3 regions of the Arcticibacter tournemirensis genome follow, and region 3 is predicted to be linked to each of the others. Evidence: riboswitches for the same ligand, from Rfam matches in the RefSeq annotation. Region 3 holds a riboswitch; each other region holds the start of a gene.
The links. Region 3 has a riboswitch for S-adenosylmethionine ahead of metH (methionine synthase). Riboswitches for the same ligand answer to the same signal wherever they lie in the genome.
Positions count from the first base shown of each region.

Region 1: it holds a riboswitch for S-adenosylmethionine, as region 3 does, so the genes downstream of both, BDE36_RS14065 (O-acetylhomoserine aminocarboxypropyltransferase/cysteine synthase family protein) here and metH (methionine synthase) in region 3, are expected to answer to the same signal.
Region 2: it holds a riboswitch for S-adenosylmethionine, as region 3 does, so the genes downstream of both, BDE36_RS17420 (cysteine desulfurase family protein) here and metH (methionine synthase) in region 3, are expected to answer to the same signal.

Region 1 is NZ_VFPL01000001.1:3,333,400-3,337,689, reverse strand. It holds gene BDE36_RS14070 (homoserine O-acetyltransferase family protein) at 1-675, opposite strand, end outside; gene BDE36_RS14065 (O-acetylhomoserine aminocarboxypropyltransferase/cysteine synthase family protein) at 731-2,035, opposite strand; SAM riboswitch class I at 2,281-2,397, opposite strand; gene BDE36_RS14060 (trans-sulfuration enzyme family protein) at 2,616-3,737, opposite strand; gene mqnE (aminofutalosine synthase MqnE) at 3,851-4,290, shown strand, end outside.
Region 2 is NZ_VFPL01000001.1:4,152,916-4,157,205, forward strand. It holds gene BDE36_RS17415 (SusC/RagA family TonB-linked outer membrane protein) at 1-1,053, opposite strand, end outside; gene BDE36_RS17420 (cysteine desulfurase family protein) at 1,361-2,524, opposite strand; SAM riboswitch class I at 2,623-2,726, opposite strand; gene BDE36_RS17425 (NAD(P)H-dependent oxidoreductase) at 2,862-3,452, opposite strand; gene BDE36_RS17430 (Crp/Fnr family transcriptional regulator) at 3,524-3,949, opposite strand; gene BDE36_RS17435 (hypothetical protein) at 4,144-4,290, opposite strand, start outside.
Region 3 is NZ_VFPL01000002.1:290,969-295,258, forward strand. It holds gene BDE36_RS22775 (S41 family peptidase) at 1-1,519, opposite strand, end outside; gene BDE36_RS22780 (hypothetical protein) at 1,774-2,340, shown strand; SAM riboswitch class I at 2,449-2,562, shown strand; gene metH (methionine synthase) at 2,720-4,290, shown strand, end outside.

The DNA of each region.
Region 1 (4,290 bases), on a different contig from region 3:
CTTGTCATTTGAAACTTCCTGCTGTGAAATGCCGTAGGTATCGTAGTTGCGGTATGAGAGCAACGCGATACTTCTTGCTGCCTTCAGTCCGTTTTTCCCTCCGTCGGGGTGGTTGGAATGAAAAGTAGGATCGGCAGAAATAGCCAGCCGCTGGCTTTCATTAAAAGCTACTCCCCATGGCGAATGAACGGCGTTGGTGGCAATCAGGATCAGCCGTTTAATACGGTCTGGCTCGGCAATAGCCCATTCCATTGCCTGCTGTCCGCCTAATGATCCGCCTATCAGCACGCTGATCTCTTCAATATCCAGATAGTCGGCAAGTATTCTCTGTACCGCTGCCAGATCCCTTGTGTTGAATTTTGGGAATGACATGTAATAAGGACTGCCAGTTTGCGGATTCTCGGAGAGTGGATTAGTAGTGCCGTAATGAGAACCTAAAATATTAGCACAAACAATATAATGATCTTTGGGATTAAAAAGGTCATTTTCGCCGAATAAGCCTTTCCACCAGTCGAGAACATCTGAATTGGCGGTAAGAGCATGACATACCCAAATTACATTGTCTCTCTTGTCGTTCAGCCTGCCGTAGGTCTGGTAAGCTATTTCGAGGTCGGGCAATACCGACCCGTCTTCCAGCTTAAAGGTCTTATTATGTGTGTATTTCTTAATATTCATCCGATGCGCGTACTGATCTTCCCCATGGTTTTTCCATGGAGAAGACGGTATATCCCTATTTTATCTTTTCGAAAGCCTGTTCGAAATCGGCCTTAATGTCGTCTATATGTTCAATACCTACCGATACTCTTAGCAGAGAAGGAGTAACTCCTGCTGCAAGCTGATCTTCATCGCTTAGCTGCTGGTGTGTAGTGGCAGCAGGTTGAATGATGAGGGTCTTAGCATCACCCACGTTGGCCACATGGCTGGTAAGTTCGAGACTATTTACAAACTGAATTGCTTTTTCTTTTCCGCCTTTTATTTCGAAAGAGAGCATGGAACCAAAACCGTTGCGCAGGTATTTCTTCGCATTAGCGTGGTAAATGCTGCTTTCTAGTCCGGGATAGTTTATTTTCTCCACCTGCGGATGTTGTTCCAGCCATTTAGCAAGTTCGAGTGCGTTATCTACGTGGCGTTGTACACGAAGCGACAGCGTTTCAAGTCCCTGAATAAAAAGAAAGGAATTGAAAGGAGAGGGGGCCGGACCAAAATCACGCAGTCCTTCTACGCGGGCGCGGATAATGAACTGAATATTGCCGAAGGGACCGCCGATGCCGAATACGTCGTTGAATACCAGCCCGTGATATCCTTCGGAAGGATCGGTAAACTGAGGATACTTTCCATTGCCCCAGTTGTAGGTGCCACCGTCGACAATGACACCGCCAATGCTGGTTCCGTGGCCGCCAATCCATTTTGTTGCTGATTCGACAACGATATGTGCGCCATGCTCCAAAGGACGGAATAAATAACCTCCAGCAGCGAAAGTGTTGTCGACAATCAGCGGCAGATCATATTTCTGTGCCAGTTGGGCAAACTTTTCGAAATCGGGGATATTAAATCCGGGGTTTCCGATAGTTTCAAGATAAAGCGCCTTTGTTTTATCGTCGATCAACGCTTCAAAGCTCTGTGGATCATCTCCTTTAGCAAACCGCGTTTCAATTCCCAGGCGTTTAAATGCGACTTTAAACTGATTGTATGTGCCTCCGTAAAGGAATGATGTGGATATAAAATTATCCCCGGCCTGGAGGATATTATTGATAGCAATGAACTGTGCTGCCTGTCCGGATGAAACAGCGAGAGCTGCAACCCCGCCTTCAAGTGCGGCTATCCTTTTTTCAAACACATCGGTGGTGGGGTTCATCAACCGGGTATAGATATTTCCAAATTCTTTGAGGGCAAAGAGGTTTGCGCCATGTTCTGAACTGGTAAATACATATGATGAGGTTTGATAAAGAGGCACAGCACGTGAACCTGTTGTTGGATCTGCTTCCTGACCTGCGTGAACCTGTAGTGTTTCGAATTTAAGATTGGATAATGACATGGTGATATTTTTATAAATGAATATAATGATTGAATTTAACCGTTCTGATATACGCTGGATTTAAGTGGGTATACCAAACTCATCTGTTTTTCACAGATGGGAAAGCTGAAGCATTAACAGCAGCAACAACAAATAAAACGGGACATTCGGAATGCGCTTTCGGAACGCAATGAATCTGAGATTGGCATAGTGGTTATGCCTTCTGAAGGACGAAAATGAATCTGATCTTTTCTCATGGTTTTAACAATTTATATGCTCCCGGTTTATTTACGGGACCAGGATTTGGCACCTTTTCCGGAACTCTTCCGGTTAGGTTGTCAGCGGGTCACAGAGCCTGATCTCTCACCGCTTCTTTATAAATCAAAACCTTTTAAGGGGTGTTTGACAGTATTGATAATGCTATCAATGGGTGCAAATATAACGGATTATGCTAAAAGTCCAAATTAAATATTGAAAGATGTGGGTTATGAGTTGTGTGTTATGAGTTGAAGGCAATGCGTTGCAGGTTACGGGTTGCATGGGAATGAATTCCAAATGTGGCCTACGTGTTGTACAACTGGTCATATTTCGAATTCATTCCTTAAACTCCGTCCAATGCTTGCTTTAAATCGGCTATGAGGTCTTCTGCATTCTCTAAACCTACCGACACCCTTAAAAGGTTAAAGGGCGTTTTGGTATCCGGACCTTCAACAGAAGCGCGATGCTCAATCAGACTTTCTACTCCTCCGAGACTGGTGGCTTGGGTGAAGAACTTTACTCGGTTTGCGACGTTCCTGGCGTCATCAGGACTGCCTTTTACCAGGAAGGAGAGCATTCCTCCAAAACCGCTCATCTGTCTGGCAGCCACTTCATGCAGAGGATGATCTTTAAGTCCGGGATAATATACTTTTTCCACTGCCGGATGTGCTTGCAGGAACTCCGCAACCTTTTGGGCGTTGGCAGCATGTCCTTTCATGCGGTAAGGAAGAGTTTTAATTCCGCGAACAGTCATATAACAATCGAAAGGAGCTGGGACAGCACCGGACAAGGCCTGGATGTTTTTAATTTTTTCCCAGAAAAAGTCTTTTCTCCGGGTAATTAAAATACCACCAAGGACATCACTGTGCCCTCCGAAGTATTTTGTGGTTGAATGCATGACTATATCAGCTCCGAGCTCAAACGGACGCTGAAAGACCGGCGTGGCAAATGTATTGTCGCAGCATACCATGATGCCGTGACGTTTTGCCAGGCGGACTACAGCATCGATATCTGTTACTTTTAAAAGTGGATTCGAAGGTGTTTCAACCCAGATGAGCTTCGTTGACGGCCTGATCGCTTTTTCGATGGCTGTGATATCCGAAAGATCTACATAATCTGCCACAAGGATCCCCTTATAAACGACATTAATGAGCGTGCGAAGCCCATGATACATGTCGGATGGCGCAATTATATGACTACCTGGTTCTAATGCCTGAAATACAGCAGAACCGGCGGCATTACCCGAAGAGAAAGCAGCTGCAGCTTCGCCCCCTTCAAGAGCGGAGAGTACGCGTTCAAGTGAGCTCCGGTTGGGATTTTCTGCCCGTGTATAGATAAATCCATGAGGATACCCGCCGTCTTCAGCTCTTTCGAATGTGGTAGAGAGCGTGATTGGCTGTATCACTGCACCTGTGGAAGAATCTACTTTATTGCCGGCATGAATAGCGATGGTTTCGAGTTTCATAATCTTTAAGAATCGCGTAAAAATACATATTAGAACACAAGACAGCAGCCGGAAATTTCATTGTTACATCAAAATGATAATGGAAGTACGGTCTTTATTGTATTTTTGCAGAGATGAATTCCGCAAATGATTTAACGATACTGATATCTGATAAAAATCTGGATCCACAGCTAAAAACTATTGCTTTGAAAGTGCAGGCTAGCGAGCGTATTTCTTTCGATGAGGGCGTGGCGCTTTACGAGAAGGGAGAACTTGCATACCTTGGTGTATTGGCTAACTTTATCAGGGAGCAGCGGCATGGCAACAAAACGTATTTCAACCGTAACTTCCATATTGAACCTACTAATTTATGTGTTTACGATTGTAAGTTCTGCTCTTACTCGCGGCTGATTAAGCAAAGAAGCGAAGGCTGGGAGCTTACTATGGAGGAAATGCTGAATATAGTGAGGAAATACGATGATCAGCCGGTCACCGAGGTTCACATTGTAGGAGGGGTGCTTCCTCAATACGATATGGCATTTTATACCGAGCTTTTTAGAAAGATCCACGAACA
Region 2 (4,290 bases), on a different contig from region 3:
GTTATACTTGTCGGCAGCATCAGCTATAGAAATACCATTATCTGTGAGAAACCCGGTTTCGAAGTAGTCTTTTACATTATCGGGATGAGGAACAAAAGGCACGGGAACCCCGTTGGAGCCAAACTGGGGTATCAAGCGCCCGTCCATCTTCGGCCCCCAGCTTTCGTCGACGTTATCGTTTAGGCCGCCCCCGTTTCCATCCACGTAACTGAACTGCCCGTTTGCTCCCTGTCCAAAAACATCCTGATACTCCGGCAGCACCAGGGGCTTATCAAAAACGTTATTGGAGTTCAATGTAATTCCCAAACCCTCCTTCTTACGGCCGGATTTTGTTTTGATGAGCACCACACCATGGGCAGCACGCGAACCGTATAGAGCAGCTGCGGTAGGTCCTTTAAGGACGCTTATCGATTCAATATCTTCAGAATTAAGGTCTGAAATGGCGTTGGCATAATCACGGCTTCCTCCTGCTCCCAGTTGTGAATTATCCACAGGAACATTATCAACAATAAACAATGGCTGATTATTATTGCTGATGGAAGTTTCACCCCTGATTACGATCCTGGATGAACCCATATTACCCTGTGAATTGGTAACGCGAACGCCGGCGACTTTTCCGGACAACGCATTCACCAGATTAGTCGATTTTGCGGTAGACACGGCTCCCGATTTAATCTCCTGCACTGCATACCCCAGGGATTTTCTCGCTTTGCTGACACCCAGGGCCGTAACAACCACCTCATTAAGCGAATTACTTGAGGCAGAGAGATAGACTGTGAGAGGCGTGGTTTCCGTGGTGACTGCCACACGTTGTAACTGATATCCCAGATAGGTAAAACTAAGCGTATCACCCGTGTTGACCCGGATTCTAAAAGCCCCGCTTTCGTTGGTGATCGCTTTCGCACCTTTGTTGGATGAAATATTAACGCCTATCAGGGGATCACCCACGCCCCGCTCTCTGACACTGCCAGAGATTGTCCTTTCCTGGGCACTCGAATTGTGTAAGGATAGAAGAGCCAGGAAGAATATAAGAAACAGTATTTTTACTTTCATTGTAGTATTTTCAAAATTTTAATTACTAAGATTCCCAGTCCTGCCAAGGACTAGCCAGACGAAGCAACTATACCGTCGCTGTCTTATTACATTAAATTATTAAAGCTTGATTTTTAATTTATTACCCTTCAGGCAATAGCGGAGAACTATGCGCAACACATTCGGCAACAACACGATACTATTTCACTGGTAGATGAATAGACGTTAAAAATTGAAGTAGATTGCCCTGCGACATCAAAAAGAAGTGGTGAATTTTTCATTTTATATATTGAAGTATAGAAAGATTATTATTATCGAAGATTTTGCCTCAACCGGCAACCTTCAATCGTTCTGGCCCTGATTTATGATACAGTCCCACCAATTTTTCAACTGTGTAATCGATATCCTGTTCAGTATTGTACTTACCGAAGGAAAACCGGATCACTGTTCGTTCAAAATTATAATTCAGTGCATGTAACACGTGAGAACCACCTGTTGAATGACTCGTACAGGCACTGCCTCCCGAAGCAAATATATTTTGACTATCCAGGAATGCAAGAGCCGTTGAAAACTCTGGTGACGATGGAAGAGACAAACTCAAAACAGTGTACAAGCTTTTCTGCGGGTCGGCCGAATTTCCATTAAATGAGATTTCAGGAATCTCACTTTTCAATCTGCCAATCATACGTGCTTTAAGCGACAGAATACGATTTTTGTCGGCGTCGAGGTCGCGGTATGCTATCTCAAGGGCTTTAGCCATGCCTACAATTCCCGCAACATTCTCGGTGCCGGCCCTCCATCCATTTTCCTGCCCGCCACCTTTGATGATTGAAGCAAGATTTGTACGGTTGCCATGATACAAAAAACCAACGCCTTTCGGCCCGTTGAACTTATGAGCCGAGCCTACGATAAAATCAGCATTTATCCCGCTGAGGTCGTAGACATAATGCCCCATCGTCTGAACGGTATCCGAATGAAACAACGCATTATATTTCCTGCATATTTGTGCGATTGTATCTATATCATTCAAATTGCCGATTTCATTATTTCCATGCATTACGGAAACAAAAGCACGTTCCTGAAAGGCAAGGATACTCTCCAGATGCTTCAGAGAAATATTGCCTTTTGCGTCGTGCATAAGGTATAAGAGTTTTATCACTCCATCCCTTTCGAGAGACTTCAGAGTGTTCAAAACTGCATGATGCTCAAATTGAGTGGTTATTGCAAGTTTAATACCAGACGATTCTATAGCTGAGCAGATCGCTGTATTGTCGGCCTCAGTCCCCCCAGCTGTAAACAAAATCTGGCTGGGTTGTGCATTTAGAAGTCCGGCGATGGTCCCCCTTGCTTTTTCAACAGCTTTCCTTGCTTCTCTCCCCACACCATGAGCGGAAGATGGATTGCCAAATCCTTCAAAAAAGAAGGGCTCCATTTCACTAAAAGCTTCCCTGTCTAAAGGGGTCGTTGCTGCATTGTCTAAATAAATCTTCATAATAAGTTTACTTTTAATAAGCTTATTCAGATTGAAAGAAAGGAAGATTTCCGTTTGATAGTATAGCAGACGTATGCGCAGTAGTCTGGTTTTATATCAACTTATCTTTTCTGCACTCCGTGCAGACAGGAATTAGCACCTTGTATTACAACAGGTTGCTAAGACTTCACAGGGCCTATCCCTCCGTCTTTCTGGATAAGTGTTAAATAACACAGGGGCAAATATAGACAATACTCTACTAATTCTATAGGATTTTATAAATTATTTCTGAAAGGTATAAAAAGGAAGGACATTGGGGAAGGCGATACTAACTCCTGGTAAGTTTTGAAACGCAGGATTAATTGAATTTTGAGAATCTATTTTCGAGACTGATCAACCATTTTTCTCTTTTTTCGCGGCTTACAGATTTCACCGAAGAAAAGTTTATCCAATTTAGATTTTTGTAACCCATCGTTTTAAAAACACTTCGCAACATTGCTCTTCTAATCAAATTTCCGACGAGCAGGGAATACATTATGCGGGGCTTATTCATCGTGGTGATTATTGTGACACTTTTTAAACTTTTTAAAAGTGGTACTAATCCAAAACCTCTTGGGTGGTGGTCATACACCACGCCAGGGCATAGAACCCTGTCAATAAAACCTTTAGTTCTTGCAGGCATTAAATCCCACCAAATCGGAAAAACAAATATCAGATGGTCAGCTTCCTCCAAACGTTTATTATAGTCGATTACCTGAGGATCAATGGGTTTATGTTCCACGAAGGCTTTCAAGTCAGCCGCCGACATTGCAGGGTTAAATCCATCATTATCAAGGTGTATAAGGTCAACTTCGTGGCTTGCTTTTCGGAGTCCCTTAGTTACTGAACTTAATATTGCATTATTATAGCTTCCCTCGTAGGGATGGTTAAATACTATTACTACTCTCATCTTGTCTGAATTATTTTACAAAACTGAGAAGCAGCGAACGCCCGGACGATAACAATTGTAAAGAAATGAATTTATCGCCTGTTTCGTATCCGGCTTAATGAAACAGAAGTAATACCTAAATAAGAGGCAATATAATGCTGCGGAATACGCTGAATAATATGCGGATAGTCGTCAACAAGCTCCTCGTAGCGTTTTTGAGGATTATTTTTAAGATAGGAATATAAAAGTTTTTGGCTGTGTAAAAGTCGCCTGAACAGATGTTCTTCCATTTCTTTTTTCATTTCAGATGAATTCTCCAGAGCATTTTGGAAGTCTTGTTGCGAAATAGTCTGTAAAACACAGGGCTCTAAACTTTCAATGTTATATAAACTTGGTTGATTTGCCCTAAAACTCTCAATGGAAGCAACTCTGTCGCCCTCGAAGAAAAATTGGGTTGTTATGTCTTTACCATCATTATTAATCCAGGTTCGCAAGCACCCTTTTTCAATAAAGAACATTGTTCTTGAAATCTGTCCTTCCTGTAAAAGAATTACTTTAGCTGGAACTTCCTGTCGCTTAAAACAGTGACTGAATTGACCCCATCTGTTTGTCATTGAAGTTTTTTTGATATCGCCTTTGTTCTCGTTTCAAAATTACATAAATAATTCTCTGCCGAAGCTAACGTCCTTCGATGACACGGAACAGTGCAGTCCTATAGCTCGTAAGTTAAATTCTCGCAGTAAATGCCTTCCGCTTTCAGCAAGTTTTCTATTACCTGGGGCCGCAAACCAGAGGACACAACCCGCAGAATTTTGTCGCAGTCGCATAAGTCGAAATTCCATCGCGTAATCTGGTTAGT
Region 3 (4,290 bases):
GCATTGCTTTCATGTCTATATTAATATGCCTTTCAGCAACCTTAAAAAGCCCAGGGTTATACTTGATACCTTTGGCAGAAGCAAGAGCAAGGATTTGTTGATAATGCCCGGGACTTAATGTAAATGTCTTTACAAATTCGTCGAGCGAATCGGGGGCATGTTCTCTAATAAGAGAATTATATAGAAAATCATTCAGTACTCCCTTAGCGTTAAGCGCAAAATACATCTCATTGTATCCCAACGTATCGATAGGAACGTAAACATCGGGCATTATACCTCCTCCTCCGTACATCAGCCTGCCAGAGGCTGTTTTATAAATACGCCCTTTCTTATAAAGGCTGTCCATAAGGTGTTTTCGATCGGAATTTAGTTCGCCGTTCTTGTGCCTGTTCCATACTTCCTCAAAATAAGGACCCGGCCCCTCATCATATGGCCTTTGTATAGAACGTCCGGAAGGTGTATAATAACGGGCTACAGTTAAATTCAGCGCCGAGCCATCACCAAAATTAAACTGCTCCTGCACGAGTCCCTTTCCAAAAGATCTTCGTCCCACGATAGTTCCCCTGTCAAGATCCTGTACTGCGCCTGCAACTATTTCACTTGCTGATGCTGTATTCTCGTTAATAAGTACAACTAATTTACCTTTTTCAAATTTCCCTTCGGGCGTGGCAAAATAATCGGTTCGTGGTTCATGTGCACCCCTGGTATAAACTATTAGTTTTTTTTCTCCAAGGAACTGATCAGACAAAGCAGTAGCAGCGCTGAGATATCCGCCACCATTTTCGCGCAGATCCAGCACAAGACTCTTCATTCCTTCCTTCTTCAGTCTTTCGAGTTCGGCAATGAAATCGTCGTCGGTATGCGCACCGAACCTGCTGATCTTCACGTAGCCAACATCCTTGGTAAGCAAGTAGGCAACATCTATGCTGCTAACGCTTATCTTATCCCTTATCACCGAAACAGTCTTATAGGCTTTCAAGCCTGCTCTTCTGATAGTAAGCCGCACGGCAGTGCCGCGTCTGCCCCGGATAAGTTCGACTATCTTTTTGTTTGTGATATCTTTTCCTGCAATATTGTTGCCGTCGATCTGAATCACGCGATCGCCTTCGCTCAAACCTGCTTTTGCAGCCGGCCCATTCTTATTCACACCAGTTACCAATAGCGTGTCGTTCAAAAGATGATATTCAATCCCGATGCCATTGTAGTTCCCTTCAAGATCCTCGGAAAACAGACGTGCATCAACAGGCGGCAAGTAGGCAGAATGAGGATCAAGGTTTTTCAAGAGCTCATTTATCGTCAAGTCCTGCAAGGAATCAACATTCACGGGATCAACATAATTATCTCTGATCAGGCTAATTACCTTTTCTACTTTTCCGTCCCGGCCACCTGTTAGGAATGGAATGAACGTCCCGTTTCGCGAATTACTGTTTTCCTTTTGAAATTTCGGACCCAGGATCATTCCCAGCACTAATGTTCCTGCATAACAGCCCGCTATTAATAGATTATTCCTCGTCGACAAAGCCTTGTTTATTTCTGTTGCTAAATTACTATAACTACAGTCATTAATAGATGAAAAATGCAAATAAAAAACAAATAGACTGTATTTTTTACATTTACATGCGCGCTGTTTTTTATAACGTGGGGAGGCAACAAAATAATGTATAAATAGTTAACTAATTATACACTCCGGCACTTGCTGCCGTGATTAAAATAAAGAAAAAAGAGCACGAGAATAATTTATCCATAGGTTTCTCTTTAACTTTGTATTTAGATATGCATGAAATAGAACCTTTTTATCGATGGCGTGATGATTATGTAGCTGCGGAAGATGACCGGTCTCCCTTCTATCAGACAGAGTATAGTGAGTTTGAGTTCGATAAAATGATTTACAACTACTATATCCATCCCCAGTGGGATTATTTTGGATCCCAAACACTTTACTTAAAAATCCTTTATGCCGATTACGATAAACAGTATGCCATTATAGAATTTATCGGCGAATGGAATGACACCATTTACAACGACATTATGCTCCTCAAACGTGAGATCATAGAACTCATGATAAAGGAAGGGATTAATAAATTCATCCTGCTGGGCGAAAACATCTTAAACTTTCACTCTTCCGACGACCTGTATTATGAAGAATGGTTCCAGGACGTCGAAGACGGCTGGATTGCAGCCATAAACTTCAGGGACCATGTTATAGACGAGTTTAAAAGAAGCAACATCGATTACTACATCAACTTCGGCGGAGAACTTGATAATATCATATGGCGAAATCTTAAGCCTGTTCAGCTATTTAAAAAAGTAGAAGAACAACTAATGAAGAGACTGTACTGAACAGTTCAAAAACCAGACATCAGATAGCAAACGTTGCATAGCCATGTCCGGAGGCCGGGCCTGGCTGCCATAATTTGCATTTCATCAAATTATATCGCATTTTTGTAATGCTTATTGAGAAAGACGGAGGGAGTAGACCCTGCGAAGTCTTAGCAACCTGTGCTTACAAGGTGCTAAATTCTATTCTTTGCCAACACTATTCAGGTAAAGAGAAGATAAGTTAAAGTCAGAATCCGGAGGATTTTCGATAAGCCATTAGTAGCAAGTAGCAAGATATTAGTATCAGGAGAAGGTTACGCCAAAAGCATTAAAACCACCTCCCATTCTGATACTATCTAAAAGCCATATCTTGATACTTGATACCTGATACTTGATTCAAATGGACATTAGGAAAGAATTACAAAAACGAATTCTCGTGATTGATGGCGCTATGGGAACGATGATCCAGCGCTATCAGCTTACCGAAGAAGATTTCCGTGGAGAACGGTTCAAAGATCATCCCTGCGATGTGAAAGGCAACAACGACTTGCTCAATCTGACCAGGCCTGATGTGATCAGGGAAATCCATGCAGAATATTTAAAGGCAGGTGCTGACATTATTGAAACCAACACATTCAGCACGCAGCGTATATCCATGGCTGACTACCAGATGGAGCATCTTTCCTATGAACTTAGTTATGAGGGCGCCCGTATCGCAAAATCTGCCGCTGCAGAATTTACTGCTGCTAACCCCAACAAGCCACGATTCGTAGCGGGAGCCATTGGCCCTACAAACCGTACTGCATCCATGTCGCCCGATGTTAATGATCCGGGCTACCGTGCTGTATCATTCGACGATCTGGTCGAAGCGTATGATGAGCAGGTAAGGGGCTTGGTAGACGGCGGAGCTGACGTCCTCCTGATCGAAACTATTTTCGATACACTAAATGCAAAAGCAGCCATTTTTGCAATTAAAGAATATGAAAAAGTGATCAAAAGGAAGCTTGAGATCATGATTTCGGGCACCATTACAGATGCGAGCGGCCGTACTTTGTCGGGGCAGACAGTAGAGGCATTCCTCAATTCCTTAAGCCATGCAGGTCTCTTAAGTATTGGTCTTAACTGTGCACTCGGAGCTAAAGAAATGCGTCCGCATATTGAGGAACTTTCAGTGAAAGCTCCATGCTTTATTTCAGCATATCCTAACGCCGGACTTCCTAACGAATTCGGCGCATATGACGAAGTACCCCACGAGACAGCACATCTCCTCGAAGATTTCATTTCGAGTGGCTTTATCAATATCGTGGGAGGCTGTTGCGGTACCACCCCCGATCACATAGGTTGTATTGCGGAGAAAGCAGCAAAATATCCTCCAAGGAAGATTCCTGAAGTTGAACCCTTCCTCCGGCTGAGTGGTCTTGAGCCAGTGACAGTTACTCCGGAAACCAATTTTATTAATGTAGGTGAACGGACAAACATTACGGGCTCCCCTAAATTTTCAAAGTTGATCCTGAACGGCGACTACGAGGCTGCACTGGCAGTGGCACGGCAGCAGGTTGAAGGCGGAGCACAGGTTATTGACGTAAATATGGACGAAGGCATGCTCGACTCGGAAGCAGCCATGACTAAATTTCTTCATCTGATAGCGTCAGAACCTGACATTGCAAAACTTCCAATCATGGTCGACTCCTCCAAATGGAGTGTCATCGAAGCGGGGCTAAAGTGCCTTCAGGGGAAAGGTATCGTAAACTCTATCTCTCTTAAGGAAGGCGAAGAGAACTTTATTGCTCACGCCCGAAAGATAATGCAGTACGGAGCAGCGGTTGTGGTAATGGCCTTTGACGAACAGGGACAGGCCGACAACTATGAGCGTCGTATAGAGATTTGCAAGCGAACTTATGATATTCTTGTTAATGAAGTTGGATTCCCGCCGCAGGATATTATTTTCGACCCCAACATTCTTACAGTAGC